DNA from 3 places in the Streptomyces sp. NPDC055013 genome. Region 1 is predicted to be linked to each of the others. Evidence: riboswitches for the same ligand, from Rfam matches in the RefSeq annotation. Region 1 holds a riboswitch; each other region holds the start of a gene.
The links. A riboswitch is a leader RNA that binds a small molecule or an ion and turns the genes downstream of it on or off. The one in region 1 is predicted to bind cobalamin.
Positions count from the first base shown of each region.

Region 1 (10,217 bases):
GGAGACGGTGGACAGGTGGCGCGCCCCGTTCTTGGGCAGGACGACGAGCTGGCTCGCGGTCGTGAGGGCGCCCGCGCTGTCGGTGGTGCGGTAGGTGACCCGAAAGGCGGTCACGCCGTAGCGGACCTGGTACGAGTCGATCTTTCCCCGGAGTTCCCCGGCCACTTCCTCCGCGGTGAGGTCCGCCAATTGCTCAACGGAGACGACGGCCCCGCCTTGCGCCGGCCCGCGGTGGGAGCCGGTCGCGGCCGAGACCGGAGCGAGCGAGGCGGACACACTGCCGAGAACCGCCGCACCAGCCAGAATCCGGATTTTCGTTCGCCGTGAAGTCATGGATGGATCATGCACGTCGGCTGCCCCGCTGGGACATGGAGCAACCCCCCGGGCCACAAAGGGGGAAAGCCCCCTCGGGGCCCGCAGGGGCGCTGGAGGAGTGAAATTCGCATCGCGATGGGTTTCACGCCGCGGGAAGTTGTCCGTCCCCGGCGAGCAGGGGCCGGAGGCACGCCGATCGTCGGCCGACCTGATCGGGACCCGTTTTCGTGATCGAAGTCGTGCCCGTATAGGCGCTTGCGGCGCTCGGCATCTTGCGGGGGATCACGCGGCCAGGTACCGAACATGGCGGCCTTCTCGTCGGCTCGGGCGGGCAGGTGGCGCCCGGCGAGCGGATCGGTGAGCTGTCCACGGTCGCTGACTTCGCACACCAGCTGCGTATCCTCGGCCCACACCCGCAGGCTGCCCGAACCGCCGCCGTGCACCACACTGTTGGTGGTCAGCTCGGACACCGCCAGGGTGAAGTCCTCCAACGGACGCCGGACAGTCCGAGCCGGGTTGCCTGCTCGACCGCGGCACATCGGACGGTGGCCAGCCCCTCGATGCCGAAAACCCGCGACTCGGCCGATGTGGGGGCCGGTGCCAGTGGCTGGTTTTAGCGGTCCACGATCTGACCGCGCGCGTAGGAGGGGCTGGGCAGCCGGTGCCCGCCGGAGACGACGACCACGGGGTGCGTGGCGTAGGCGTCGATCAGTACGCGCTCGTCCAGGCGGTCGGCGTCGTACGGGCACAGGATGGTCACCTCCCTGGCCTGGAAGGCCGGGTTGTTCAACGCCTCCTGCTGGTCGCAGGCCGGGTACTCCAGGCTGCTGCGGTCCGGCCAGATCGGCTCGCCGATGATCCGCACCCGAGTCGTGGGATGAGCGTCGGCGAAGGACCGCAGCACGGTCGGGATGATCCGGCCGGGGTTGCGGCCCGCCTCGGTCATGTCGAGGAAGCGCACCGACGCCGCGTCCGCGCCCAGGCTCTCCTTGAGGGCGGTCAGGTTCGGCCCGCCCGGCCTGACGGCCGTCGCGGATGAAGGGGACCGTGCCATCCACGTACTCCTGCTCACCCCGGTAGAACAGGGCGGGATGCACGAACGGCTCGGTGGCAGCAGAACCGTTCATCGCGCCACCACCTCGATCGCCGGCAGATCCGGCCAGAACATCTCCAGCAGCCGCTCCATGCTGGCAGGCGGCCGTTCGAGGACAACGCGCCGTCCGGCAGGAAGCCCTTGGACTGCCACCGCCAGGACCGAGACACCGGCTACGTCGGCGAACGTCACGGCGGACAGCTCCAGACGGCACTCGCCCGTGCCGCTCCCGGCCAGCCCATCCATCGTCCGCTGCCATGCCGGACGCGTCGCCAGGGTGATCTCACCGATCGCCCGCCAGCCCATGAGGTCAGGAAGTGGGTACACCCGCAGCGTGCCTGCGGGCGGGAGCGGCGGTGAGGCCGACGCGTGAGCCTCGTGCGCATCGTTCACTCCCTCACCCCCGGTGGGTTGTGGTGCCCGCCCCCGGTGCCCCACGCTACCCCGCGAGCCGAGGCCGGATACGCGAAACGGCCGCGCCTGCCAGGACACGACTGTGCTGCTCCTGCCCTGCACGACCAGAAGCAAAGGCCCATCCCCAACCCCGGCTGCGGACCGAGCGTCTGGACCGTTACACCAGCCCGCGGGCAGCGGTGTCGCTGGACGTGTCGGACAGGCTGATGCGGGCCGTGATGCGCTTGCCGACCGGTATTCGCTCGATGAAGAGGTCCTCGGCGACGGCCTTGACGATCTCCAAGCCGTGCTGGCCGATCCTGCTGGGATCGGCGGCTCGGGCCACCGGGATGGCGGGGTCGCTGTCCCACATGACGACGTCCACACATTCAGCGGAGATGCGCAGCTCCAACAAGACAGGGCCCGGGGCGTACTTACAGGCGTTGGTGATCAACTCACTGACCACCAGCTGGGTGAGGTCCCGCGCACGGACCGACACCGGCAGGTGGTGGTCGGCGTGAGCCTGGTCGAGGAACGCGACGGCAAGGTGGCGGGCGTCCGCGATGCAGACGTCATCTCCGCCCAGGGCATACCCGGCACGCATCACAGGCTCACCCGGCCCACTACGGCCGTCACCGTCGACATGGGATGCCACGTGCCTCGCCCTCACTCCCCGTTCTCGTAAGCGCCACTACCCGCCCCACCACGGTGCATGCCTGGCAACTATGCGGTTTGGCATCGTGCCCGACCTGCTGCATCCCGCCCCGGGCGGTGGGGCAGAATCGTCCGTGTCCGCCCCGACCCGGGGCAGGTTCGCGAGCGCAGTCGAGGAGACGTGGCCGACATCGACAACGCAGACCGTCCCGATCAGCTGGCCATCGACACCCGTTTGATCGACGGCGTGCGCGTCGTGACGGCACGGGGCGAGATCGATCAGACCGTGCAGGAAGTCTTCAGCAGGGCGCTGTCGGAGGACGACCGTGTCGTGCCGACGCGGATCGTGCTGGACCTGGGCGGTGTGACCTTCATGGACTCCAGCGGCATCAACGTTCTCCTCACCGCCCACCGCGAGGCGAGCGCCACGCACGGCTGGCTCCGCCTCGCCTGCCCAAGAGATGCCGTCCTGCGCGTGCTTCAGTTGGTCGGCGTCGACACCCTCATCGACTGCTACCCCACCGTCGATCAGGCACTGACTCCCTGACCACCCACCGCCTGTCCCGGCGGACCCAGGGCTTGCTCACCGTGTGAGCACCGCGGCGAAACTTAGGTATGCCTAAGTTTTACTCACAACACAACATCTGGGATGCGCACGCGCAGTCAATTCTAGATGTAGTGTTGGCGGTGCTGGTGGTTCGCCGGGCACGCCTGTGTCCGGCGTCGCAAGAGGGAACCCGGTGAGAATCCGGGACTGCCCCGCAGCGGTGAGCGGGAACGACCGCCGTCACACGCACTGGGCCCACGAACAGGGCCTGGGAAGCGACGGCCAATAGGAGTCTCGTACGACCTCGTACGACGGGACGCGCCCGCGAGTCCGAAGACCTGCCACCGGCGCGCACGCCGAAGAGCGGTGTGCGCGCTCCGAGGCCCCGAGGGAGGGCCACGTGGCAGACGCACGGACCCGGGTCAGGTGTACGTTTCTCCGCCGCCCCGGTCTTCCGCCGTATGCGCCGCGCCGCTCCTCCCCTCCCGGTCCTCGGACGGAGACGGGAACGAGCGAGAGGAGGCGGCGAGCGATGAGCGGTCTCGTGTATTTCTCCAGCGTCTCGGAGAACACCAAGCGCTTCGTGGAGAAGCTGGGCCTGCCGGCCACGCGCATCCCCCTGCACCCGCACCGCGAAGGCATGCCGCAGGTGACCGAGCCGTTTGTGCTGATCGTGCCGACGTACGGCGGCGGCGAGCGCGCGGGCGCGGTCCCCAAGCAGGTGGTGCGCTTCTTGAACATCGAGGCCAACCGGGCCCTGCTGCGCGGGGTCATCGCCTCCGGCAACACCAACTTCGGCGCCGACTACTGCCTGGCCGGCCGGGTGATCTCGGCCAAGTGCGGCGTGCCGGAGCTGTACCGATTCGAACTGCTGGGCACGGACCGCGACGTCCGCGCCGTGAGGGAAGGACTGCAGAGGTTTTGGACACGACACTCATCGACGGCAACGGGGCGACCGGCGGCATGAACACCCTCACCACGGCGGTCACGGTCCCCGCGGCCCAGCGCGAGTCGGTCGGCACGCGCAAGGACTACCACGCGCTCAACGCCATGCTGAACATGTACGACTGCGACGGCAACGTTCAGTTCGACAAGGACCGCGAGGCCGTCCGCCAGTACTTCCTCCAGCACGTCAACCCCAACACCGTGATGTTCGCGTCGCTGAAGGAAAAGATCGACTACCTGATCGAGAACGACTACTACGAAGACGCCCCGATCCGGGCCTATGACTGGGAGTTCCTCGAGGCGCTGCACCAGCAGGCCTACGCGCACGAACACCGCTTCCGCACCTTCCTCGGCGCGTTCAAGTACTACACGTCGTACACACTGAAGACCTTCGACGGCTCCCGCTACCTGGAGCGCTACGAGGACCGCGTCGTCGCCACCGCCCTGTATCTCGGTGGCGGCGACCAGGAGTTGGCCTCCCGGCTGGTCGACGAGATGATGACCGGCCGCTTCCAGCCCGCCACGCCCACCTTCCTCAATGCCGGCAAGGCCCAGCGTGGCGAGCTGGTCTCCTGCTTCCTCCTGCGCGTCGAGGACAACCTGGAGTCCATCGGACGCGGCATCAACTCCGCGCTCCAGCTGTCCAAGCGCGGCGGCGGAGTGGCCCTGCTGCTGACCAACCTGCGCGAACAGGGCGCCCCGATCAAGAAGATCGAGAACCAGTCGTCGGGGGTCGTCCCGGTGATGAAGCTCCTGGAGGACTCGTTCTCCTACGCCAACCAGCTCGGCGCCCGGCAGGGCGCGGGCGCGGTGTACCTGCACGCCCACCACCCCGACATCATGCGGTTCCTGGACACCAAGCGGGAGAACGCGGACGAGAAGATCCGCATCAAGACCCTCTCCCTCGGCGTCGTCGTCCCGGACATCACCTTCGAACTCGCCAAGCGCAACGAGGACATGCATCTGTTCTCGCCGTACAACGTGGAGCGTGAGTACGGCAGGCCGCTGTCGGACCTGTCGGTCAGCGAGCACTACGACGACCTGGTCGCCAACCCCCGTATCCGCAGGACGACCCTCAGCGCCCGGGAGTTCTTCAAGACCGTCGCGGAGCTGCAGTTCGAGTCGGGGTACCCGTATCTGCTGTTCGAGGACACCGTGAACCGGGCCAACCCGATCCCGGGCTGGATCAACATGTCCAACCTGTGCTCGGAGATCCTCCAGGTCAACACGCCGAGCACGTACGACACTTCGCTCGGCTACGAGACCGTCGGCAAGGACATCTCCTGCAACCTGGGCTCGCTGAACATCGCCGCCGCGATGGCCTCCCCCGACCTGGGCGCGACCGTGGAGACCGCGGTGCGCGGGCTGACCTCGGTCTCCGACCAGTCGAACATCGACGCCGTTCCGTCCGTGGCGCACGGCAACGACCTCTCCCACGCCATCGGCCTCGGCCAGATGAACCTGCACGGCTATCTCGCCTCGCAGCGCATCCACTACGGCAGCGAGGAAGGCGTGGACTTCACCAACATGTACTTCTACGCCGTCGCCTTCCACGCGCTGCAGGCGTCGAACCGGATCGCGATCGAGCGCGGCACGGCCTTCGACGGGTTCGAGCACACGGCGTACGCCGACGGCTCGTACTTCGACAAGTACAGCGAGCGGGCGTGGGAGCCGGCCACCGAGCGGGTACGCGCTCTGTTCTCCGAGGCCGGGGTGCACCTGCCCACGCAGGACGACTGGCGGGAGCTGCAGCGTTCGGTCCAGGAACACGGCATCTACAACCAGTACCTCCAGGCCGTCCCGCCCACCGGTTCCATCAGCTACATCAACGACGCCACCGCCTCCATCCACCCGATCGCCTCCAAGGTGGAGATCCGCAAGGAGGGCAAGCTCGGCCGCGTCTACTACCCGGCGCCGCACATGGACAACGACAACCTGGAGTACTTCCAGGACGCGTACGAGATCGGCTACGAGAAGATTCTCGACACCTACGCCGCCGCCACCCAGCACGTCGACCAGGGCCTGAGCTGCACGCTCTTCTTCCGCGACACGGCCACCACCCGCGACCTGAACCGGGCGCAGATCCAGGCCTGGCGCAAGGGCATCAAGACCCTCTACTACATCCGGCTGCGCCAGGAGGCCCTGGCCGGCACCGAGATCGAGAACTGCCTGTCCTGCACGCTGTGAGGAACGTACCGACGATGACCACCACACCTGCCCCGCTGACCGAGCTGTCGGTCACTCCCCCGTCGTACCGCCACGACCCGGCCGCGCGCCTGCGCCCGGTCAACTGGAACCGTGTCACCGACGACAAGGACCTGGAGGTGTGGAACCGGCTCACGGCCAACTTCTGGCTGCCCGAGAAGGTTCCGCTCTCCAACGACGTGAACGCCTGGCAGCAGCGGCTCACCGCCGGGGAACGCACCCTGACCATGCGGGTGTTCACCGGTCTGACGATGCTCGACACCGTGCAGGCCACGGTCGGCGAGATCGTGCAGATCCAGGATGCGCGCACCGAGCACGAGGAGGCGGTGTACACCAACATCGCCTTCATGCAGGCCGTGCACGCCCGCAGCTACTCCTCGGTGTTCTCCACGCTCTCCAACACCCCGGAGATCGACGACGCCTACCGCTGGGCCGTGGACAACGACGTCCTCCAGCAGCGCTGCAAGACGGTTCTGAAGTACTACTACGGCGACGACCCGCTGAAGCGGAAGGTCGCCTCCACCCTGCTGTCGTCGCTGCTGCTGTACGCGGGTTTCTACCTCCCGCTGCATTTCTCCACCCACGCCCTGCTCACCAACACCGCCGACATGATCCGCCTGATCCTGCGCGACAAGGCGGTGCACGGCTACTACTCCGGCTACAAGTACCAGCGCGGCCTGGAGAGGCGGTCGGCAGCCGAGCAGGACGAGATGCGGGACTTCACGCACACGCTGCTGGAGGAGCTGTACCAGCTGGAGCTCCAGTACTCGGGTGAGCTGTACGAGCCGCTGGGACTCATGGACGACGTGGCCGTCTTCGTCCGCTACAACGCCAACAAGGCACTGATGAACCTCGGTTACCCGGCCCGCTTCGGCGCGGACGAGACCGAGGTCAACCCGGAGATCCTCGCCGCGCTGTCACCCGGCGCGGACGAGAACCACGACTTCTTCTCCGGCTCCGGCTCCTCCTACGTCATGGGCAAGGCGGAGGACACCGCCGACGACGACTGGGACTTCTGAGAGGCACGCGCATGTCCGGTTTCAGCAGCCCCTGCGTGTTGCTCAAACACGGGGAGGTCTTCCTCAAGGGGCGCAACCGCCACCGTTTCCACGAGCGACTGCACGACAACCTTCGGGTCGCGCTGCGCGGCATCGGAGGCTCGACGTGGATCAAGACCGCTCAGAACGTCACGGTGCTGGGCGGCGAGGTTCCGCGGGAGGCTCTCGTGGAGCGGGCCCGCAGGGTGATCGGCTTCAACTCCGTGGAGCCGGCCGTGCGGGTGCCCAGCACCGTCGAGGACATCGCACGGGCGTCCGTCGAGGCGTTGGCCGGTCAGCGGCAGGGATGCGGTTTCGCTGTGCGGGTCAAGCGGCGGGACAAGCAGTTCCCGCTGACATCGTCCCGGTTGGAGGCGTACCTGGGGGCCCGGGTCCTGGAGGAGGTCGCCGACCTGCGCGTCGATCTGTCCCGGCCGGACGTCGTGCTGACCGTGGAGATCGACCGCAAGGAGCGTATCTCTCCTGGGCCCGGCACCCCGGTGTATCCGGGCTGCCGGTCGGTTCCAGCGGGCGTGCCCTGGTGCTGCTGTCGGGCGGCTACGACTCCCCCGTGGCCGCCCACCGGGCCATGCGGCGCGGACTGGCCTGCGACTTCGTGCACTTCAGCGGGGCTCCGTACACGAACCCGTCGTCGGTCTACAAGGCGTACGCCCTCGCCCGCGAGCTGAACCTCTACCAGCCGCCCGGCCACCTTCACGTCATCGCGCTGGGCAAGGCCCAGAAGCAGCTGGCGGTGGCCGGTGCGGGACGGCTGCAGGTCGTCGCCCAGCGGCGGCTGATGGTGCGAGCGGCCTCCGCGCTCGCCGTCCGCACCGAGGCGCAGGCCCTGGTCACCGGCGACAGCCTCGGGCAGGTGGCGAGCCAGACGCTGGCCAACCTGGCCGCGGTGGACGAGGCGGCGGCCCTGCCGTTGCTGCGTCCGCTGATCGGCTGGGAGAAGCAGGAGATCATCGACGAGGCCCGGTCCATCGGCACTGCCGGCATCTCGGTCCTCCCCGACGAGGACTGCTGCCAACTCCTGGCGCCGCCACGAGCCACCACCCGGGCCGGGCTGCCCCGTCTACGGGCGGTGGAGAAGCGGCTCGACCTCGACGAGGTGACGGCGGCACTGCTCGACAACATGCAGGTGCTGCTGCCCGGCGAGGACACCGTCGTGGCCCCGGTGACTGGATCCGGGCATGTGCCGGCGCCCGCCTGAGCACCTCAGGGAGGTTTACGAGGGAGAAAACTATAGTTAGGCTAACCTAACTTGAGCCTCGCGCTCTTGGTCATGCCGATCAATTCCACGGAGAGGCCATGTCGCCGTCCCGCCCCGCACCTTCCCTCCGTCGTCACGACGCCGCCGGGAAGGCCGTGGCCGAGTGAGCGCGGAGCTGGAACTGGCCGGGCGGCTCGCCCTGGTCACCGGGGCGGCCCGGGGCATCGGCGCCGCCGTGGTCGAGGTGCTCGCCGAGCAGGGTGCGCGCGTGATCGCCACCGACACCGACGAAGCCGGAGCCAAGGCGCTGGCCGATCGGTGTGGGCACCGGGTCACCGCGCACGCTCTCGACGTCACCGACGCCGGGGCGGTCGAGAACGCCGTCGCCGAGGCCGAACGCACTCTCGGTCCGCTGGACATCGTGGTCAACGTGGCCGGCATCCTGCGAAGCGCTGCCGTGGTCGACCTGGACGACGAGGACTGGGCCGCCGTCTTCGCCGTCAACACCAACGGCGTCTTCCATGTGTCCCGCGCCGCCGCCCGCCGCATGGCGGAGCGTGGCCGGGGCAGCATCGTCACCGTCGCCTCCAACGCCGCCGGCATCCCACGCAGCGGCATGGCCGCGTACGCCGCCTCCAAGGCCGCCGCCGTGATGTTCACCAAGTGCCTGGGACTTGAGGTCGCCCCGCACGGGGTGCGCTGCAACACCGTGTCGCCGGGCTCCACCTTGACCGACATGCAGCGCGCGATGTGGGAGAGGTCTCCCGGGGGCGAGGCGACGGGCCGGCGTGCCGTCATCGACGGCGACCTGGCGTCGTACCGCACCGGCATACCGCTGGGCCGGATCGCCGAGCCGACCGACATCGCGCACGCGGTCGCCTTCCTGGTGTCCGACCGTGCCCGTCACATCACCCTGCACGACCTGTACGTCGACGGCGGCGCCACCCTGCGCGCCTGACCGCAACGGCGGGCAGCCCGCCGAATTCCTTGCCTTCGTACCTTCCTGAACATAGTGGGAGCCCCGCCGTGACCGTCGACCCGACATCCGCCCGCCCCGGCAGAACCGGCCCAGGCATCGAAGCCGTGGACGCGCTGACCCCGGGCGTCGACGCGCCCACCTGGCCGGCCGAGTTCGCCGAGCGCTACCGCGCGGCCGGCCACTGGCGCGGCGAGACCTTCGGCGGCATGCTGCGCGAGCGGGCCGCCGACCACCCCGACCGGATCGCCCTGGTCGACCCGGCGCCGGAGCGCCGCACCTGGACGTACCGGCAACTGGACGAGGCCGCAGACCGGCTGGCCGCCGGGTTCGCGGCGCGCGGGATCGGCCGCGGCGACCGGGTGGTCGTACAGCTGCCGAACATCGGCGAGTTCGCCGAAGTGGTCTTCGCCCTGTTCCGCGTCGGCGCCCTGCCCGTGTACGCCCTTCCGGCCCACCGGGAAACCGAGATAAGCCACTTCTGCTCTTTCTCGGAAGCCGTCGCGTACGTCATCCCGGACCTGCTCGCCGGGTTCGACCACCGCACCCTGGCCACGGTGGTCCAGCAGCAGACTCCGGGCCTCAAGCACGTCTTCGTCGTCGGTGAGCCCGGTGAGCACACCGCGCTGTCCGACGTGCCGTGCGATCCTTCGGTGCCGTTCGCCGGGCCGGAGCCGCACGAGCTGGCCTTCCTGCAGCTGTCCGGCGGTACGACCGGGGTGTCCAAGCTGATCCCCCGCACCCACGACGACTACGTCTACTCCTTGCGCGGCTCCAACGAGATCTGCGGCGTCGACGAGGACACCCGCTTCCTCGTCGTCCTCCCCGCCGCC
Region 1 covers NZ_JBSGVW010000004.1:211,547-221,763, forward strand. Annotated here, with positions in the region: gene ACWGDB_RS07350 (hypothetical protein) at 1-333, opposite strand, end outside; partial or broken gene ACWGDB_RS07355 (anti-sigma factor RsbA family regulatory protein) at 639-1,442, opposite strand; gene ACWGDB_RS07360 (STAS domain-containing protein) at 1,439-1,801, opposite strand; gene ACWGDB_RS07365 (ATP-binding protein) at 1,980-2,405, opposite strand; gene ACWGDB_RS07370 (STAS domain-containing protein) at 2,637-3,002, shown strand; cobalamin riboswitch at 3,133-3,362, shown strand; gene nrdI (class Ib ribonucleoside-diphosphate reductase assembly flavoprotein NrdI) at 3,535-3,969, shown strand; gene nrdE (class 1b ribonucleoside-diphosphate reductase subunit alpha) at 3,924-6,134, shown strand; gene nrdF (class 1b ribonucleoside-diphosphate reductase subunit beta) at 6,149-7,171, shown strand; partial or broken gene thiI (tRNA uracil 4-sulfurtransferase ThiI) at 7,183-8,408, shown strand; gene ACWGDB_RS07395 (2,3-dihydro-2,3-dihydroxybenzoate dehydrogenase) at 8,572-9,366, shown strand; gene ACWGDB_RS07400 ((2,3-dihydroxybenzoyl)adenylate synthase) at 9,492-10,217, shown strand, end outside.

Region 2 (10,217 bases), on a different contig from region 1:
GCGGCCGTGCGTGAGGGGCCGTCGACCAGATCCGACAGCTCCACCGGCACCTTCAACGGCGCGCCCGGTTCGCCCAGCAGCTCCTTCTCGTCGAGCCCGAAGTGAACGGCCAGCGAGGCCCTCAGGCCCGGCAGGGCATTGGCCTGCCCGCCCCACACCTGCGAGGCGCGCAGCACGGCCAGCACGAGGTTGACCCGCGCCTCGTCGACCGGACCGCCGCCGAGGATGTGCAGCCCGTCGCGGATCTGCACGTCCTTGATCTCGCACAGATAGCCGTCGATGTGCATGACGAACTCGTCGAAGTCGGCGTCGTCCGGCTGGTCGTCGACATGCAGGTCGTGATGCAGCTCGGCCGCCTTGACCAGCGTCCAGATCTGCGCGCGGACCGCCGGCGCCTTGGCCGGGTCCAGGTCGGAGACGAGTGCGTACTCGTCGAGCAGCTGCTCCAGCTTGGCCAGGTCGCCGTAGGTGTCGGCCCGTGCCATCGGCGGCACCAGGTGGTCGACGACGGTGGCGTGCCCGCGCCGCTTGGCCTGGGTGCCCTCGCCGGGGTCGTTGACGATGAACGGGTAGATCAGCGGCAGGTCCCCGAGGACCGCGTCCGGGGCGCACCCGCCGCTGAGCCCCAGCCCCTTGCCGGGCAGCCACTCCATCGTGCCGTGCTTGCCCATGTGCACGATCGCGTCGGCGCCGAAGCTGTTGTCCAGCCACCTGTACGCGGCCATGTAGTGGTGCGACGGCGGCATGTCGGGGTCGTGGTAGATCGCGATCGGGTTCTCGCCGAAGCCGCGCGGCGGCTGGATCATCACGACGACGTTCCCGAACTGCAGCGACGCGAGGACGATGTCGTCCCCGTCCACGTACAGCGACCCCGGCGGCTCGCCCCAGGCCTCCAGCATGCCGTCCCTGAGCTCCGGGTCGAGCTTGTCGAACCAGGCCCGGTAGTCGGCCAGCGGCACGCGCGCGGGTGCGGCGGCCAGCTGCTCCTCGGTGAGCCACTCGACGTCGTGGCCACCGGCGTTGATGAGCCGGTGGATCAGCTCGTCGCCGTTGTCCGGGTAGTCGGTGAGGCCGTACCCGGCGTCCCTGAGCGCGTCCAGCACCCGCACCGCCGAGGCGGGCGTGTCGAGACCGACCGCGTTGCCGACGCGCGAGTGCTTGGTCGGGTAGGCGGTGAAGACGAGCGCGAGCTTCTTCTCGCCGTTCGCCATGTGCTTCAACTGGGCGTGCCGTACCGCGATCCCGGCGACGCGCCCGGCCCGCTCCGGGTCGGCGACGTACACGGGCACGTCGTCGGGACCCTGCTCCTTGAAGGAGAACGGCACGGTCACGAGCCGTCCGTCGAACTCCGGGATCGCGACCTGCATCGCCGCGTCCATGGGGGACAGGGCGGCGTCGGACTCGTCCCACGCGGCTCGCGAGGAGGTCAGGCAGAGGCCTTGCAGCACCGGCACGTCGAGCTCGGCGAGCCGGCCGATGTCCCACGCCTCCTCGTCACCGCCCGCCGACGCCTGCGAGGCGTGCGTGCCGCCGGCCGCGAGGACGGTGGCGACCAGGGCGTCGGCCTTGCCTAGGATCTCGTACAGCTCCGCGTCCGCCCCCCGCAGCGAACCGCAGTACACCGGAAGAGCGTTGGCGCCCCGGGCCTCGATCGCGTCGCACAGGGTGTCCACGAAGGCGGTGTTGCCGCTGAGTTCGTGGGCCCGGTAGAAGAGCACGCCGACGGTCGGACGGCCGTCGACGAGGGCACGCTCACCATGGACGCCGAACTCCGGCATCTTCTGCGGCTCGACGAACCCCTCGCCCGTCAGCAGCACGGTGTCGGAGAGGAACCGCGCGAGTTCGGTGAGGTTGGCGGGCCCGCCCTCGACGAGATACCTCAGCGCCTCGGCCACCACACCGGCCGGGACGGACGACTCGGCCATCAACTCCGCGTCCGGGACGGCCTCGCCGCCGAGCAGCACCGTCGGGATGCCCGAGGCCTTCAGCGCGGCGAGCCCGTCCTCCCAGGCCCGCTTGCCGCCCAGCAGACGTACGACGGCGATGTCCGAGCCCTCGATGAGCGCGGGCAGTTCCTCGGTGACGTCCACGCGGGTCGGATTGCCGATCCGGTACGAGGCACCGGAAGCGGCCCTGGCCGCCAACAGGTCCGTGTCGGCGGTCGACAACAACAACACAGTGCTCATGCGGGCGCTCCCGGTGGAATGAAAGGCAGTCCTTGCGGCGCGCCCGACTCGATGAGCCGACGGAGCGCGTCCGTGTCAGCGTGCTGTTCGATCAGGTCGCCGAGCCGGTCGAGCTGTTCCTCGCGCAGCGCGGCGAACGACGTGTCGGGGGCCGGCACGAAGCGGCGGCCCGCGGCGGCGGCCACCTCGCGCAGGAAGGCCCGCCGGAAACCGTCCGACTCCAGCGAACCGTGCCAGTGCGTGCCCCAGGTCTGGCCGACCCGGCAGCCGTCGAGGAAGGCTTCCCCGCCATGGATCTCGGCGACCCCGTGGTGGATCTCGTACCCCGCGACGTGCGCGCCGAGGGCCTCTCCCTCCGGCCGGGTGAGGGTCTTCTCGCGGGCGAACCGCACCCGCACGGGCAACACACCGAGCCCCTCGACATGGCCCCGCCGGCTCTCGACCTCGTCCTCGATGTGCTCGCCGAGGACCTGGAAGCCGCCGCAGATGCCGAGGACGGGCCGGCCTTCGGCGACCCTGCGCTTCAGGGCCTCCGCGAGCCCCCGCTCCCGCAGCCACTCCAGCGCCCGGACCGTCCCCCGGGTCCCCGGGACGATGACGAGATCGGCGTCCGCCAGCTCCTCAGGCCGGTCCACGAACCGCACGACGACGCCGGGTTCGGCGGCCAGGGCGTCGACGTCGGTGAAGTTGGACATGAGCGGCACGGCACAGACGGCGATCCGCAGCACGTCCTCGCCGAGAGGCGGAGCGACGTTCGACTCCCGGACGGTCCCGCGCAGGGACACCCGCAGCCCGTCCTCCTCGTCGATGCCCAGGCCGTGCTGGAAGGGGAGGATGCCGTAGGTGTGCCGTCCGGTGAGGCCGTGCAGCATGTCGATCCCCGGCTCCAGGAGGCTGACGTCGCCGCGGAACTTGTTCACCAGGAATCCGGCGACGAGCGCCTGATCCTCGGGCGAGAGGAGGGCGACCGTCCCGAAGAAGGAGGCGAACACGCCCCCGCGGTCGATGTCACCCACCACCAGCACGGGCAGCCCGGCGTTGCGGGCGATCCCCATGTTGACGATGTCGGTCCGCCGCAGATTGATCTCGGCCGGAGAGCCGGCCCCCTCACAGATCACCGCGTCATACGTGCCCCGCAACTCGGCGAGACAGTCGAGCACGGTCCCCAGCAACTGCTGCTGCCGCCCGCCGTGATAGCCGCGTGCGCTCAGCTCACCCACCGGCTTGCCCAGCAGCACGACCTGACTGCTCTGCTCCCCACCGGGCTTGAGCAGCACGGGATTCATCAGCGCGGTCGGCTCGACCCGGCACGCCTGTGCCTGCATGGCCTGCGCCCGCCCGATCTCGGCGCCCTCACGCGTGACGAACGAGTTGAGGGACATGTTCTGCGCCTTGAACGGCGCGACCTTCACTCCCTGCCGCACCAGCCACCGGCAGATCCCGGCGGTGACGACGCTTTTGCCGGCGTCGGACGTCGTGCCGGCGACGAGGAGACCACCGCCCGTCATGAGGTACGCCCCTTCGCGATGCGGCGCGCGGCGACACAGACGCCGAGCGCCAGCCAGCCGACGCGCTGCGACAGCCGTACGGCCCGTTCGATGTCCTGCGTGCCGACGGCCCGCCCGTCCCCGTTCAGCACGGGCCGGTGCTCGACCCGTCCGCCGTACGACAGCGTCCCGCCCAGCCGGACCCCGAGCGCCCCCGCGAAGGAGGCCTCCACGGGCCCCGCGTTGGGGCTCGGGTGCTGGGCGGCATCGGCGCGCCACGCTCGTACCGCCCCACGGGGGTCACCCCCGGCGACGGCGGCGAGTACGGCGGTCAGCCGGGATCCCGGCCACCCCGCCACGTCGTCGAGCCTCGCCGAAGCCCAGCCGTAGCGCCGGTACCTGGGCGACTTGTGCCCCACCATGGCGTCGAGCGTGTTCACCGCCCGGAACCCGACCAGCCCGGGAACGCCTGCCACGGCGCCCCACACCAGCGCCCCCACGACCGCGTCGGAGGTGTTCTCGGCGACGGACTCCACGACCGCCCGCGCGATCCCGTCCGCGTCCAGTGCCTGCGGATCCCGCCCGCACAGATGCGGCAGCCGGGCACGTGCCGCCTCGACGTCCCCCGCTTGCAGTGCCTGCCCGATCACCCGGGCCTCCCGGGCGAGCGAAGTCCCCCCGACGACCGCCCAGGTGGCGGCGCCGGTCAGCGCGACGGAGGTGGCGGGGGACGTACGTGCGAGACGAGCCGCGGCGGCACCGAGCGCCACGGCGCCACCGGCGCACACAGCGGTGTGCACCGCACCGAAAGCGCGGTGGTCGCGCCACAGGACCCGTTCCACGGCGGCGGCGGTCCGCCCGAACACGGCGACCGGATGCCCCCGGCGAGGATCGCCGAGCAGCAGATCACCGAGAAGTCCGGCGGCGGCGCCGTACGCGAAGACGCGATCGGCACGCATCGGGGTCAGCCGATCGTCGAGTCAGACGAGGGTCCGGTTCTGCATGTCGATCGGCAGGCGAGCATCGCGTTATGTCCTCACTCAGGGTGTCCGCGCCCTGGTTCGACGAGATCGGCGGTGAGAGTTCCTGGCTCCCGGGGGCTATCTACCCCGGTGACAGTGGCGGGACCGCGCCGGATTCACACCGGCTTCCTCTCCTGCCGCCGCACATGGCTCCGGCAGTCCACCACGGGGTTGGAACGGCCGTCAACTTGCCGTTGACCTGCGAAGGGAGAGTGTGCGAAGGCCCACACAGCAGTGAGGTGCGGGACGGTGATCCGTCCCGCACCTCGGGTGTTTCAGGTGGTGCGCGTCGTGCGTCAGGCCACGATCAGATAGATGCCGTACGCCACTGCCGCCGCGCATGCCGCGAAGCACGCGTACGCGCCCGTGACCGCGAGAGAGGCCGAGTCGCCCTGCGCCACGGCCCGTTCGCGTCGCGACAGGCCCGCGATGCCGAGGGTGAACAGACCCACCAGGGCCACGGTCACCACGAGGCTGACGCCGAAGACGGAGCCGAGTGCCGCCCAGTCGATCTTCATGCTTCTGCTTTCTTGAGTGAGTGAGGGGGAGTGACTGGAATGACCGGGTGCGTCAGACGGAGGCCTTCGAAGGCTTCGGCTCCGAGGACTGGGCCGGGATGGTGGCCGTGAGCTCCTCGGTCGCCGTGCCCGCGGGCGGCGGGGTAACGGCGGCCATGGCCGTGGTCACCACGCCGGCCGGCTCGTCGGACTCGTTGACGTTGGTGTGGTCGATGACCTCGCGGCGGGAGATCTTCCAGATCGCGGCGCTGGAGGCGACCAGGAAGACCGCGACGACGGCCGTGCCCCAGGCACCGAAGCCCGTCACGTACTCCGCGATCGCGCCGACCAGTGCGGCGGCCGGGAGGGTCAGGCCCCAGGCGACGAACATGCGGGTCGCCGTCGACCAGCGGACCACGCCGCCCTTGCGGCCGAGGCCCGCGCCCATCACCGCGCCGGAGACGGAGTGCGTGGTGGACAGGGAGAAGCCGAGGTGGGAGGAGGCCAGGATGACGGTGGCCGCGCTGGTCTGGGCGGCGAAGCCCTGCTGCGGCTGAAGGTCGGTCAGGCCCTTGCCCATGGTGCGGATGATGCGCCAGCCACCGAGGTAGGTGCCGAGCGCGATGGCCACGCCCGCGGAGAGGATGACCCACATGGGCGGGTCGGAGTCGGGCGCGAGGGTGCCGCCGGCGACCAGGGCGAGGGTGATGATGCCCATGGTCTTCTGCGCGTCGTTGGTGCCGTGGGCCAGGGAGACCAGGCCGGCCGAGGCGATCTGGCCGGCGCGGTAGCCCTTCTTGGCGGACTCGCCGTCGGCCTTCTTGCCGAGCGAGTAGGTCAGGCGGGTGGCCAGCAGCGCGGCGATTCCCGCGACCAGCGGGGCGGCGATCGCCGGGATCAGCACCTTGGTGACGAGCGCGTCGCCGTGGACCGCGCCGACGCCGGCCGAGGCGATGGTGGCGCCGATCAGACCGCCCATCAGGGCGTGCGAGGAGCTGGAGGGCAGGCCCACCAGCCAGGTCAGCAGATTCCAGAGGATCGCGCCGACCAACGCGGCGAAGATGACCTCGGGACGGATGCCGGTCTCGTCGACGAGACCTTTGGAGATCGTGTTGGCGACCTCCACGGAGAGGAAGGCGCCGACAAGGTTCAGCGCGGCGGACATGGCCACCGCGACCTTGGGCTTGAGCGCACCGGTCGAGATGGTGGTGGCCATCGCGTTGGCGGTGTCGTGGAAACCGTTCGTGAAATCGAACGCGAGTGCGGTTACGACCACAATCGCGAGGATCAGCGAGAAGTTTTCCATTTACCCAGGCAATCGTTCGAGGTCATTGGCCGGTCGAACGTAGGTAACCTGAGTGAACGGAAGGTGAACTGGGGTGAGCCGCACGGTGTCCGGGTGAGGGGGTTAATCGTCCGGTGGACGAGGCCCCTCTCTATCGGCCATCGCGCGGCCCAGGCGCCGCAAGGTCAGTAGCCTCGGGCAAACTTTTTCAGCTGGCTCATGGACCCGTTGAAGAGATTTTGGTCACCCGGCAGGCTGCCGCTGCCGTTGTCGTACTGCCAGATGGTCCAGAACCGCCATCCGGCCGGCAGTGCCCCCGCGCTGGAGGAGTCGTAGCGGGCTATCCACAGCGCGTGGTTCGACGCGAAGGCGCGGCTGCCGCCGGTGCAGTTGTTCCACCAGTGCGTGGTCGTGTAGATCACCGGGCGGCGGCCGGTCAGTCGCTTCACCTCGTTGCTGAAGGACTGGATCCAGCTGACCATCTTGGCCTTGCTCAGCCCGTAGCACTTGTGCTTGCTGTACGGGTTGTACTCGATGTCGAGGGCGGGTGGCAGGGTCCAGCCGTCGGACCGCCAGCCGCCGCCGTTGCGCACGAAGTGCGCGGCCTGTGTCCTGCCCGACGACTTGTCCGGCAGTGCGAAGTGGTAGGCGCCGCGGATCAGGCCAGCGCTGCGGGAGCCGTTGTACTGCTGGCCGAAGTAGGGGTTGCGGTAGGTGTGGGACTCGGTCGCCTTGACGTAGACGAACTTGGCGCCCTTGCTCTTCGAGCTCTGCCAGTTGACGTTCTTCTGGTGGGAAGAGACGTCATGGCCCCTGGGCTTGCCGGCCGCCGCGGCCGGTATCTCGGCCAATGCGGTTCCGCCGAGCGTGAGCGCTGCGACGGATACCGCCAGGAAGCGGGAGCGGTGACGGGACGGTTTGCGATCACGGGCCATATTTCCCCCCGGAATGGCGACGTGCACGACAAATCAGCCAGAGGCTACGGGAAGATCGTTGAATCCTGATCGATCCCAGGCCAAGCTGACGGGTGAGGGGCTATGTCCCGGTATGCGACCTGCCGGACGCCGGTCCTCCTCCTCTAAAGTGCCTCGGCCCGGCGGCGACTTGATGCCGTGCCGCCGCCCCGCCTGGCAGGATCGCCGCATGGCTGAGGAGCGGCGGGACCAGCGGGGTGCGCGGGACGTGCGGGAGGGCGCACAGGAAGTGGGGGAGTCGTGGGGTCGCAGTGCCCGCCCCGAGGAGGTGGAGGCCTGGGAGGCCCTCGTGGCGACGGCCCGCCGAACCGTCTCCGACGGCCTGGTCGTCGGCACGTCCGGGAACCTCTCGGTGCGGGTCGACGACACCGTGCTGGTCACGCCGTCGGGAGTGCCCTACGACCGCCTGGCGCCGGAGGACGTGACCGGGGTCGACCTGGCCGGCAGGCAGGTGCTGGGCACGCTGGTGCCGACGAGCGAGCTGCCCATGCACCTCGCCGTCTACAGGGCCACGGACGCCGGCGCCGTCGTCCACACCCACGCGGTCCACGCGACGGCCGTCTCGACCCTGGTGCCCGAGCTCCCGCTGATCCACTACATGGCCGCAGCCCTCGGCGGCCCCGTCCGAGTTGCCCCCTATGCGACGTACGGCACCCAGGAGTTGGCCGAGAACATGCTCCAGGCCCTCACCGACCGCACCGCCTGCCTCCTCCAGAACCACGGCACGATGGCCTACGGCACGACCCTGGACCAGGCCTACGACCGCACGGCCCAGCTCGAGTGGATGTCCCGCCTGTGGCTCACGGCATCCTCGGTGCCGGGCCTGTCCCCGACGCTGCTGTCGGAGGGGCAGCTGGGGGAGGTGGTGGAGCGGCTGCGGGGGTACGGGCAGCAGGGGTGACGTTTTGCGGGTGCGGGTGCCCACGGCTGCAATCCGACGCCGGTCCGGGCATCTCAGCCCGTCCGGCGTTTGAGGACGAGGCCGTTCAGGCCGACAGCTGGGGTCTGGGGGCGGCAGCCCCCAGCAGGCCCGCGCCGACGCCGCACACCCCGCAAGCCCACGGCAGTGACCCCGCACAGCCCACGGCAGTGACCTCCCACTGGCCGCCACCCCCATCCGCCCGGACACTGGAGGGGTGCGCACTGTCAAAGCGACGGCCGCTGCCGTCACCGTGGCTCTGGCCGCCGGCGCCGCAAGCGTCGCCGCCGGGCGGTTCGCCAGTGGCGTCGCGCTGACGGCGCCCCCCGGCAGGCCCCTGCCCACCGAACCCCGCCTCACCGTGCACGCCACGGCCGCCGGCCAGATCGCGCTCACCCGCGACCTGGCCTCCCTGCGCCCCGGCACCTACGGGCTCTCCGGCGACGGCTCGCACGCGGTCGTCGGCCCCGTCCTCACCGCGGCGAAGCACTCCGCCGACACCGTCGTCCGCCGCCTGGAGCGCGTCACCCACGGCACCCTGGAACCCGGCGACAACGTCTGGCTCACGCCGAACGTGTACGTCGGCAACCCGAGCGACGCCCTCGGCCTGGAGCACGCCGACGTCGACATCCCCGGCGAACTCGGCGCCCTGCCCGCCTGGTTCGTCCCCGGCGCCCGGGACACCTGGGTCATCGCGGTGCACGGCCTCGGCACCACCCGCGAACAGGCCATGAACGTCATGGAGTTCCTCAGCGGCCGCCACTTCCCGGTCCTCGCCCTCGCCTACCGGGGCGACCTCGGCGCGCCCCGCCCGCCGGACGGCCTGAACCACCTCGGCGAGACCGAGTGGCGCGACCTGGACGCCGCGATGCGCTACGCCGTGCGGTACGGCGCCAAGCAACTCGTCCTGCTCGGCTGGTCCACCGGCGGCACGATGGCGCTGCGCGCCGCCGCGCACTCCGGGCTCCGCGACCGTGTCTCGGGCCTCGTCCTGGACTCCCCGGTCCTGAGCTGGGAGGCCACCCTGCGCGCCCTCGCGTCGGCCCGCCACACGCCGAGCGTGCTGCTGCCGCTCGCGGTCCGCGCGGCACAGGGCCGCACCGGCCTGAACGCCGACCGCGCCAACGGCAACGGCAACCGCGACGACCTCACCGTGCCGACCCTGATCTTCCACGGACCCGACGACCGGGTGGCCCCCTGGAGCCTCTCCCGCCGGCTGGCCGACGCCCGCCCCGACCTGGTGGCCCTCCAGACCGTCGACCGCGCACCCCACGCGGCCATGTGGAACGCCGACCCAGAGTTCTACGAGGAGTCGCTGCGCCGCTTCCTGACACCGCTGATGTGACGTCGGTGCGACGCCTCTCGGCCCACCCCTCCCACACGGGTCCCGCAGATTCCATTTAACCCCGTACCAGTGGCCTGTATTCGGCCCCTTGCCGCTCTCAGGACCCCGTGCGTTGGCCATCCCCGTAGCCCCTCGTGACATTCCGTTTGGGTTTTCGGACCGTCAACCGGAAGACTGCACCCGTGACGTCCCGTATCCCGCGCGACTCCAGGCTCCGACTCGTCCGCCCGCGACCCCTGGCCGCCGCCCCACGAGCTGTGAACCAGCGGCGCCCCCGCCGCCCCGCGCCCCGCCCCCCGGAGGGCACACCGGCCCGGGCGGAGCTGGCCAGAATGGCTCGCTCCGGTCTGGCCGCCGCGGCCCGCGTCGCCCACTGGGCCGACACCGCGCTGCGCCCCGGCCGCGACAGTGCCAGCCCCGACGGCAAAGGCACCCTCTCCGAGGCGACGGCCGAACGCGCGGCCCGCGACCTCGGCCTGACCGTGACTCAGGTCCGCGCCGA
Region 2 covers NZ_JBSGVW010000028.1:74,631-84,847, forward strand. Annotated here, with positions in the region: gene cobN (cobaltochelatase subunit CobN) at 1-2,186, opposite strand, end outside; gene ACWGDB_RS29320 (cobyric acid synthase) at 2,183-3,694, opposite strand; gene ACWGDB_RS29325 (cobalamin biosynthesis protein) at 3,691-4,632, opposite strand; cobalamin riboswitch at 4,735-4,875, opposite strand; gene ACWGDB_RS29330 (hypothetical protein) at 4,992-5,213, opposite strand; gene ACWGDB_RS29335 (anion permease) at 5,266-6,498, opposite strand; gene ACWGDB_RS29340 (lysozyme) at 6,663-7,412, opposite strand; gene ACWGDB_RS29345 (class II aldolase/adducin family protein) at 7,621-8,352, shown strand; gene ACWGDB_RS29350 (alpha/beta hydrolase) at 8,588-9,715, shown strand; gene ACWGDB_RS29355 (hypothetical protein) at 9,898-10,217, shown strand, end outside.
Region 2: another riboswitch for cobalamin. It lies ahead of ACWGDB_RS29325 (cobalamin biosynthesis protein); the one in region 1 lies ahead of nrdI (class Ib ribonucleoside-diphosphate reductase assembly flavoprotein NrdI).

Region 3 (10,217 bases), on a different contig from region 1:
GACACCGGCGATCGACGCGATGGTCGCGGTGGGCGCGATGGCGAGGAGGAGGGAGTTGCGCATGCCGGTGGTGGCGATACGGCTGCGCAGGGCAGCCCAGCGCTCCGGCCAGGTCAGCTCGACACCGTAGTGGTCGGGGTGCAGGACACCCCGGGCGGTACGGGTCTTCTCCCAGGCCGGCAACGGTCCGTTGCGCTCGGCGAGGTCGGCGGAGGCCTCGTAGGAGGCGAGCATGATGCGCTCGGCGATCCGGGTCGACAGGGCTTTCGCCTCGGCCGAGTCGAAGGGCAGGCGCAGTTTGAAGAAGACGTCCTGCAGGCCCATGGCGCCGAGTCCGACCGGCCGCCACTTGGCGTTCGACCGGCCCGCCTGCTCGGTCGGGTAGAAGTTGATGTCGACGACCCGGTCGAGGAACGTGACGGCCGTGCGGACGGTGGCGTCGAGCCGCTCCCAGTCGATGTCGCCGGTCATCGTGTTCACGAAGGCGCCGAGGTTGACCGACCCCAGGTTGCAGACCGCCGTCTCCCCGTCGTCCGTGACCTCCAGGATCTCCGTGCAGAGGTTGGAGGAGTGGACGACATGGCCCGGCAGGGCCGTCTGGTTGGCGGTGCGGTTGGCGGCGTCCTTGAAGGTCATCCAGCCGTTGCCGGTCTGCGCGAGGGTGCGCATCATGCGGCCGTACAGGTCACGGGCGGGAATGGTCTTCTTCGCGAGCCCGGCCGCCTCGGCCTTGCGGTACGCGGCGTCGAACTCGTCGCCCCACAGGTCCACGAGATCCGGCACGTCCGACGGCGAGAACAGCGACCACGGCTGGTCGGCGTTGACCCGGCGCATGAACTCGTCCGGGACCCAGTGCGCGAGGTTCAGGTTGTGCGTACGGCGGGCGTCCTCACCGGTGTTGTCGCGCAGCTCCAGGAACTCCTCGATGTCGGAGTGCCAGGTCTCCAGGTACACCGCGGCCGCGCCCTTGCGCCGGCCGCCCTGGTTCACCGCGGCGACCGAGGCGTCGAGGGTCTTCAGGAACGGGACGATGCCGTTGGAGTGACCGTTGGTGCCGCGGATCAGCGAACCCCGGGAGCGGATACGGGAGTACGACAGCCCGATGCCGCCGGCGTGCTTGGAGAGGCGGGCGACCTGGTGGTAGCGGTCGTAGATGGAGTCCAGCTCGTCCTTGGGGGAGTCGAGGAGGTAGCAGGACGACATCTGGGGGTGCCGGGTGCCGGAGTTGAAGAGGGTGGGGGAGGACGGGAGGTAGTCGAGGCGGCTCATGAGCCCGTAGAGCGCGGAGACTTCGTCCACCGACCGGGCGGTGTCGTCCTCGGCGAGACCGGCGGCGACGCGCAGCATGAAGTGCTGGGGCGTCTCGACGACCTTGCGGGTGATGGGGTGCCGCAGGAGGTACCGGCTGTGCAGGGTGCGCAGGCCGAAGTAGCCGAAGCGGTCGTCGGCGTCGGTGTCGACCAGGGCGTCGAGGCGGGCCGCGTGCAGCCGCACGAACTCGGCGGTCCGGTCGGCGATGAGGCCCTCACGGTGTCCGACCGCGACCGATCCGGTGAAGGACGTCACGCCCTGCGAGGCGGCCTCGGCGGCGATGGAGAGGGTCAGCAGCCGGGCGGCGAGCCTGCTGTAGGCGGGGTCCTCGGAGATCAGGCCGGCCGCCGCCTCGGTGGCCAGCTCGCGCAGCTCCGCCTCGTCCGCGAACGCGGACCGGCCGCGCAGCGCGGCGGCGGCGACCCGGCCGGGGTCGGCGTCGGCGAGGTCGGCGGTCAGCTCGGTCAGGGTCCGCAGCAAGGCGGTTCCCGGAGCGTCCTCGTCCGTGGGGACGGTAGGAACGGCTGAGGCCGGGTCTGCTGGCGCGATGGTCACGTGGGGGCTCTCCCTCGCTCGGCACGGGGGCCTCGGCGAGGGCAGGGGGCAGCACACGAGCGCACACGGCGTCGCGTCCACCGGCCCATTCCACGAGGCCCGGACGTCGGGCGCACCGGCCGGGTGGCCGGGCGCGCTGTCGGCAGGTCCTCGGACTGACTCCTGCGCACGCCGGTCCTGGGAACAGACATGCACAAGTACACCGTTGCGGGACAGTTCCGGATTCGCACCGGATTCCCCTGCGGCGACAGCGAGCATGAGCATACATCTTGTGCTCACCCGCCACGCCACCCCCAGATGTTGTGTCGTGCTGGTTTCAGAGCGTCAACTTGTAGGTGAGGAGAGTGATGTCGGCGAGTATCCGGATCTCGACCCTCGCCGGGGCGCGCATGCCGGCCATGGGGCCGCCGGGTTGCGGGGAGTTCCGGGAGTGCTTCCATGGAGATAGGTGTCGGCGCCCCGCGGTCGCTCCGTTTCGAGAGTCCTTCTCGGAAGGAGACGAACGATGACGAGGGTCGTGCGTCGCCCGCCCGGCAAGAAGCGGCCGCGCGACGCGCCGATGGCGACGCTGGCTCCGAGACGGGCGGGCACCTGGGTCAGGCAGGGGTTCGTGGGCCACTGGCACCGGCTGATGATCCGCCTGGAGGCCCGCGGCGGCACCACCCGCCCCAGGAAATGGCGCCGGTGGTTCACCTACACCAACGTCACCCGGGCCATCTGGACGGTGGCCGCGCTCGCCCTGTTCGCCTGGGTGGTGGAGGGCCTGTACATCCTGATCTCGAGCAACACGACCGGCTTCGAGCGGTGGCGGCAGGGCAACCCCGGATTCGAGACGGTCATGCGCTTCGTCGGCCCGGTGCTCGCCGCGTCGATCGCCGCCACACTCTTTCTGTTCTGGTGGTACCGCTGGACCAAGCGGCGCTATCTCGCCAAGGCACGGGACGACCCCCACCGACTGGTGCTCACCGCAGGCCCGGACACCGCCGAGATCGTGGGCCGCGAGGAGATCGCCCAGGTCATCGCCGAACGGCTGCGGGAGCGCGCCACCCGCCGGCCCTATCTGCTGGTCGGCGGCGTCGGTGTGGGCAAGACCGCCGTCCTGGTACGCCTCACGGAACTGCTGGCGGAGCAGAACGCCGTACCCGTGCCGATCCGGCTGCGGGACGCGAACGGCGGCACCGACCTGAACTTCGAACGCATGGCCAAGCAGCGCTTCACCGAAGAGGCACCCCGGGGCATCCTCGCGCGCGGCAAGACCGAGCGGGTCTGGCAGCAACTCCTGGCCGACGACAAACCGGTCGTCATCGCCGACGGACTGGAGGAGGCTCTCCTCGGCGACGGCCTCGAACAGCACCGGGACAACATCATCCGGCGGGCCATCGAGCGCGCCCACGAGGAGAAGCTGCCCCTCGTCATCGCCTCCCGTCCGCACAGCCCGCTGGAGAGCACCCCGGCCGCGATCGTGGAGCTGGAACCGCTCAGCGAGGAGGAGGCCCTGCGGTTCGTCCAGGCACGCGTCCCGGAGACGGACGAACGCCGCGTGGACTGGATCGTGGAGACGGCGGAGGTGACCGAGTCGCCGGTCTACCTCCAGATCGCCCGCGAACTGCACCGCCACGGCGCCCTGGAGCACGACCGGCCCGACAACGACCCGCAGCACATGAACACCCGCAGCCGCGACCGCGGCATGCTGCGGCTGTGGCTGCTGGAGACCTGGGACGAGGCGCTGTGCCAGGGCAGGCTGCGCCGGGACGTCGCGCTGAGCCGGCAGGAACGCCGCGACGCCCTCGAAGTGGTCTCCGCCCTGGCCTGTCTGGGACTGCTCCAGGACAAGCTGGAGGTCGGCCTCGGAGAGCTGCTCGACTCGGACGTCCACCCCGGTCCGATGCGACGCGCGCAGGCCCGCGCCGAGCACCTGTGGGCCGGCGGACGCGCCTTCGACCGGTACGGCAGGCGCGGGAACGTCTTCTCCGAGTGGCACCGGCAGCAGATCTGGGACGTGCTGTGCCGGCGGATCGGCCCGGACGAGAGGAAGCGGTTGCGCGGCGGCAACATGGACCAGTGCCGCGCCGCCCTCGCCCGGATCGCACGCAATGCGGACAGGCTCGGACTGGTGGAGGGCTTCGAGCGCAAGGTCCGTTTCCCGCACAGCATCATCCAGGCCTACTTCGGCTATCGCGTGCTGCGGCAGCTGGGCGAGCGGGGCGCCGGCGAGCTCGTCGAGCATGTGCTCCAGCCGCCCGGGCCCAGCCGTGAACTGCTCATGGCCCTGGTGCTGTTGTCGCGCCGCCGTGCGGCGACGGTCCGGGCCCGCCGGGAAGGTGTACGGGCCGAGGTGACGAAGGAGGTCGAGGAACGGCTCCGCCGCTCACGGGTGCGGGGGCACACCCTGGCCCACCGGCTCTGCAGGGCCGCTGAACGCCGCACGGACGATCCGAAGGCGCTCGACCTCTACGCGGCCGCCGTGGAGATCGAGAGCGTGGAGGACGTTCCGCGGCTGCTGGGCGACATCCTGGGCGACGTGCGCAGGACGTGGGCCGGTTTCAAGGGTGACCGGCGCAGCCTCGACGACGCCAAGCTGAGGTTGCTCCGACAACTCGGAGCCGCCCTGCGGAGCGTCTCCGACCGGATCGACACCACCCCGCTCTACGAACAGCTCGTCCAGATCGGTGTGAAGGAACCCTCCTACTCGATACGCCTGGCCGTCGCCCAGGAGTTCGGCACCGGCGGCAACCCCGCGTTCGCCGTGATCCGCGGGCGGATCGGGCTGAACACCGACCCCGTGCAGGAGTACAACGACCGGCTCGGCGAGCTGAAGGCCTGGAAACGCGGTGAGTACGAGCAGGGGGCCGAGCGCATGGCGCGGGCGCGGGCCGCGGGCGCGCCCTCACGGGCCAGGACCGAGCGCATCGGGCGGCTCCAGCAGGACCGGCGCACGCTCAACCAGGAGTACCGCAGGAAGCGGGTCGTTCTGTTCCGGGAGTTCGTGATGCGCGCCTGGATGATCCCCATGCTGCTGGGCTCCGTCGACGAGGCGCACCGTGACGAGGCCCGCGAACGCCTCACCAGGTGGCTGCGTCACCTGGACCCGAAGGCCACCGGCGGCGCCCCCGATCTGCCGCTCGCCCTGGAGGCAGCGCTGGCCCAGGGCTTCAAGTACGCGGCCAACCGTCGGATCCGGCATCCCCGCGCCTATCAGGGCGGCCGCGCCGACCTGATCCGGCAGGCGGAGACCGTGCTCCAGCAGTCCCGGTGCTGGTACGCGCAGGTCATGCTGCTCCAGGCGCTGTGCCTGTGGAGGCTTCCGGACAGTGTCGGCGTCCATGAGCGGGAGGCGCACGCGATGCCGGGGAAGGACGGGCACGACGGCGGGCGCGAGCCGCCCCGGGCGCTGGGCGGGGCGAGCGCCGTACAGACGGTGGAGCGCTGGCTGTCGATGGCCGGCACGGTGAACCGGGCGCCCGGGCATCCCGAGGCGAACGGGGCCTCGCCCCGGCGGCCCCTGCATCCGTTCGTCGCCGAGGCGGGGGACCTGGTGGCCCTCACGCTGGAGACCGGGCAACCCGAGCGGTTCCTCTGGATCGACGAGAAGGGCGTCGCCGACAACATCGGCGCGCGCACCGGCAACCCCGGGGCGTACCGCAAGCACAGCCTGTGGATCCCGCCCTCGGTCGGCTGGAGCACCCTCGACGCGCGCGCCCAGCGCCTGGTCGCCGACGTACTGGTGATGCTGAACCTCATCGAACGGGACGGGCATCCGGACGAGGTCGAGGAGCGGATGATCCGCGCGGAACAGCCGGGGACGTCACTCCCGCCGTGCATCCGCAGCGACCGCCGCCCGCTGCGGCCCGACCTGCGGGCCGGCATGGCGGACCCGCCCACACCGGGAACGACCTGTCCGCCCGACTGCAAGTTCCAGCTCTGCCCCTACCCGCCCCGGGGCTGTGTGCCGCGCGGGGAGATCCGGGAGCCGTTCTGCCGTCAGCAGCAGGCCCTGCTGCCGGGCCGGGTACGCCGGCATCTGCCCCGGGGCCTGCGCAGGAAGACGCCGCGCTGGGTCAGCATGCGCGTGCGGGAACTCGACGGCTTCTGGCAGCAGATGGCCGGGCGTACGCGCAACTAGTGCGGTACGCCCGGCCATCGGGCAGGTGCCCCCTGCGTCAGTGGCTCGTCCCCGCCGTCGCGGGCGGCAGCTCGACCTGGACGCCCGCGTCACCGGCGTCCGCCGTGTAGTCCTCCGGCTTCGTCTCGTCGATGCCCTCCGGGGCTTTCGCGGCCTTCAGGACGAAGGTCAGGACGACCGTGACCACCACGTTGAGCACGAACGCCGTGAGGCCGATGTAGCCGATCTCACCGATGCCCGGGATCTCCTTCGCCGAGCCGCCGAAGTGCTTCTGGGTCGGGGAGGCGACGCCGTACGCGGCGACCGTGCCGTAGATCATGCCGACCGCCCAGCCGGCCAGCAGGGCCCAGCGGTGGAACCAGCGCGTGAACAGGCCGCCGACCAGGGCCGGGAAGGTCTGCAGGATCCAGATGCCGCCCAGGAGCTGGAAGTTGATGGCGACCGTCTTGTCCATGGTCAGGACGAAGGCCAGCGCGCCCACCTTCACCAGCAGGGACACGATCTTGGAGACCTTGGTCTCCTGGGCCGGCGTCGCGTCCGGCTTGATGAAGTCCTTGTAGATGTTGCGGGTGAAGAGATTCGCGGCCGCGATCGACATGATCGCCGCCGGCACCAGCGCGCCGATGCCGATCGCCGCGAAGGCCACGCCCGCGAACCAGGACGGGAACATGGTCTCGAACAGCTGGGGGATGGCCAGCTGGCCGTTCTGCACCTTGATGCCGGCCGCGATCGCCATGAAGCCCAGCAGCGCCAGCAGGCCCAGCATCAGGGAGTACAGCGGCAGGATCGTGGTGTTGCGGCGGATCACCTCACGGCTGCGCGAGGACAGCGTCGCGGTGATCGAGTGCGGGTACATGAACAGTGCGAGCGCGGAGCCCAGCGCGAGCGTGGCGTACGTCCACTGCCCCGCCTCGGCCGGGACCAGCGAACCGCGCGGCGCGCCTGTGGCCGGGTTGGTCTGGCTGTACGCCTCGCCCGCCTTGGCGAAGATCTCGTCGAAGCCGCCGAGCTTGATCGGGATGTAGATGATCGCCACCGCGATGACGATGTAGATCAGCGTGTCCTTCACGAACGCGATCAGCGCGGGCGCGCGCAGCCCCGAGGAGTAGGTGTACGCGGCCAGCACACCGAAGGCGATGAGCAGCGGCAGGTCCTTGATGAACCAGTTCGTGTTCTCGCCGCCGCCGACGCCCATCACGTCCAGCACGGCCTGGATGCCGACGAGCTGGAGCGCGATGTACGGCATCGTCGCCAGGATGCCGGTGACGGCCACCGCCAGCGACAGGCTCTTCGAGCCGAAGCGGCCGCGCACGAAGTCCGAGGTCGTCACGTAGCCGTGCTTGTGGGAGACCGACCACAGGCGGGGCAGGAACGTGAAGATCAAGGGGTAGACGAGGATCGTGTACGGCACGGCGAAGAAGCCGGCCGCGCCCGCCGCGTAGATCGCCGCGGGTACGGCGACGAAGGTGTACGCCGTGTACAGGTCGCCGCCGAGCAGGAACCAGGTGACCCAGGTGCCGAACGACCGGCCGCCCAGCCCCCATTCGTCGAGGCTGTGCTCGTTCTCGGCCTTGCGCCAGCGCGCGGCCAGGAATCCCATGACCGTGACGGCCAGGAAGAAGAAGATGAAGACGCCGAGTGCGACGCCGTTCACGCCGTCGTTCATTCCGACGCACCGCCCTTCCGGGAGGCGCGGCCGCGCTGGTCACGCTGCCACAGCTTGTACGCGACCATCGTCAGCAGCGTGGAGAGCAGGACCCAGAACATCTGGTACCAGTAGAAGAACGGAATGCCGGCGAACGCCGGATCGGTCTTGGCGTACGAACCGACCCACAGCATCGCCACGAAGGGCGCGGCGAGGCAGAGCCCGATGACGACCCGTATGGGCGTCACCACCGGCTCTCTGTTCACTTCTGGGGCATCTGACATCTGACGGCTCCGTCCCCTCACTGATCACCTGAGAAACGCCCGGGCAATGTAGGTGACGGTGCAACGACAGCGGAAGACCCTGTCCGCATATCGGATGTGGAGGATTGGTGTGCACGTCAACCATGCGCTCAGCAGCAGCGGAACCCCCGGCGTGGATCTGCTTCCTGACGGTCCGTCCGCATCCGCTCGAACTCACGCCGGGAGGCACTTCCGCGTCCGGGCGCGCATGCCGTACGTGGGCGACATAGCGGTCGTATGCCGACTCATCGGTCAGCTTCCCTCCTGTCCATGCGGCGACGGGAGGAACGTAGAGCAGCTTGGGGAGACGCGCTACACCGCGTGCGGGAGTTGTTGTCCCTTCATCTTCCCCGGCGGGCTCAGTCCTGAGGCCGCTTGAGTCTCGCCACGAACTTGTAGCGGTCCCCGCGATAAACGGACCGCACCCACTCCACCGGCTGTCCATCCCGGTCCAGCGAGTGCCGGGACAGCATCAGCATCGGCAGGCCCACGTCCGTGCCGAGCAGGCCGGCCTCGCGCGGGGTGGCCAGCGAGGTCTCGATCGTCTCCTCGGCCTCGGCGAGATGGACGTCGTAGACCTCGGCGAGCGCGGTGTAGAGGGAGGTGTACTTGACCAGGGACCTGCGCAGGGCCGGGAAGCGCTTGGCGCTCAGGTGGGTCGTCTCGATGGCCATCGGCTCGCCGTTCGCCATGCGCAGCCGCTCGATGCGCAGCACCCGGCCGCCGGCCGTGATGTCGAGCAGGTCGGCGAGGCGGTCGTCGGCGGTGATGTAGCCGATGTCCAGCAGCTGGGAGGTCGGCTCCAGGCCCTGGGCACGCATGTCCTCGGTGTACGAGGTGAGTTGCAGGGCCTGCGAGACCTTCGGCTTGGCGACGAACGTGCCCTTGCCCTGGATGCGCTCCAGGCGCCCCTCGACGACCAGCTCCTGCAGCGCCTGGCGCACGGTCGTGCGGGAGGTGTCGAACTCGGCGGCCAGCGTGCGCTCGGGCGGTACCGGGGTGCCGGGCGCCTGGGTCTCCGTCATGTCCAGAAGGTGCTTCTTCAGGCGGTAGTACTTGGGCACGCGGGCGGTACGGACGGTGGCGCCGTTCTCGTTCTCCGCACTGCTGACGTCGGTGCTCATGCTTCGCCTTCCCGGCTCCGGATGCGGGTCACATCGTGATCCCTTCTATATACCCGTCGCCGCCTCTTTTGGTCTAGTCCACAGTGCCAACTGGTCTAGCGGACGAGAGTACTCCGGTGGCGGTGTTTTCGCTGGCTTCTTACTTAAAGGTTCCTTCATATGTAGGTCGCATAACGGCTGGTCAGGCCCCTTTCCGTGCCCCTTGACACGCTTTCTGGTCTGGTCCAAGCTCCCCGTACTGGTCTACACCATTGGTCCAGGTCCCGGCCCAACGCTCGTGCGGGGAGGCAGGGGGGTTTGTGGCATCCCTGAGGAGGGTGGCGTGAAGCGCAAGCTGATATCCGCGATCGGTGTCGCGGGCATGATGATCTCCCTGGCGGCGTGCGGGGGCGACAACGGCGACGGCGGGGACAAGGCAGGGGCCGACGGCTACGCCGGCGAGACGCTCACGGTGTGGGTGATGGACGGTTCGTCCCCGGATCAGTGGCAGAAGGACGTCCAGGCCGCCTTCGAGAAGAAGACCAAGGCCAAGGTCAAGTTCGAGATCCAGCAGTGGAACGGCATCCAGCAGAAGCTGACCACCGCCCTGTCCGAGGAGAACCCGCCGGACGTCTTCGAGATCGGCAACACCCAGACCCCGGCCTACGCCAAGACCGGCGGCCTCGCCGACCTCGCCGACCTCAAGACCGAGATCGGCACCGACTGGGCCGAGTCCCTCAACGAGTCCTCCATCTACGACGGCAAGCAGTACGCCGCCCCGTGGTACTTCGCCAACCGTGTCGTCCTCTACAACAAGAAGGTCTGGGCCGACGCCGGCATCAAGGACACCCCCAAGACCCGCGACGAGTTCTACGCCGACCTCAAGCAGATCGGCGAGAAGACCGACGCCGAGCCCATCTACCTGCCGGGCCAGAACTGGTACCACTTCGTCGGCCTGACCATCGGTGAGGGCGCCGAGCTGGTGAAGAAGGACGGCGACAAGTACGTCTCCAACCTCGACGACCCGAAGGTCGCCGCCGCCATGGAGACGTACAAGAAGTTCCAGGCCCTGTCCAAGGCCCCCAAGGACAAGGACGAGGCGACCCCGCAGCAGGCCGAGGTCTTCGCCAAGGGCAACGTCGGCGCCTTCATCGGCATGGGCTGGGAGGCCGGTACGG
Region 3 covers NZ_JBSGVW010000039.1:26,104-36,320, reverse strand. Annotated here, with positions in the region: gene ACWGDB_RS34570 (ribonucleoside-diphosphate reductase subunit alpha) at 1-1,866, opposite strand, end outside; cobalamin riboswitch at 1,991-2,130, opposite strand; gene ACWGDB_RS34565 (ATP-binding protein) at 2,372-5,989, shown strand; gene mctP (monocarboxylate uptake permease MctP) at 6,027-7,655, opposite strand; gene ACWGDB_RS34555 (DUF3311 domain-containing protein) at 7,652-7,918, opposite strand; partial or broken gene ACWGDB_RS34550 (YbdD/YjiX family protein) at 8,047-8,234, opposite strand; gene ACWGDB_RS34545 (GntR family transcriptional regulator) at 8,296-9,060, opposite strand; gene ACWGDB_RS34540 (extracellular solute-binding protein) at 9,383-10,217, shown strand, end outside.
Region 3: another riboswitch for cobalamin. It lies ahead of ACWGDB_RS34570 (ribonucleoside-diphosphate reductase subunit alpha); the one in region 1 lies ahead of nrdI (class Ib ribonucleoside-diphosphate reductase assembly flavoprotein NrdI).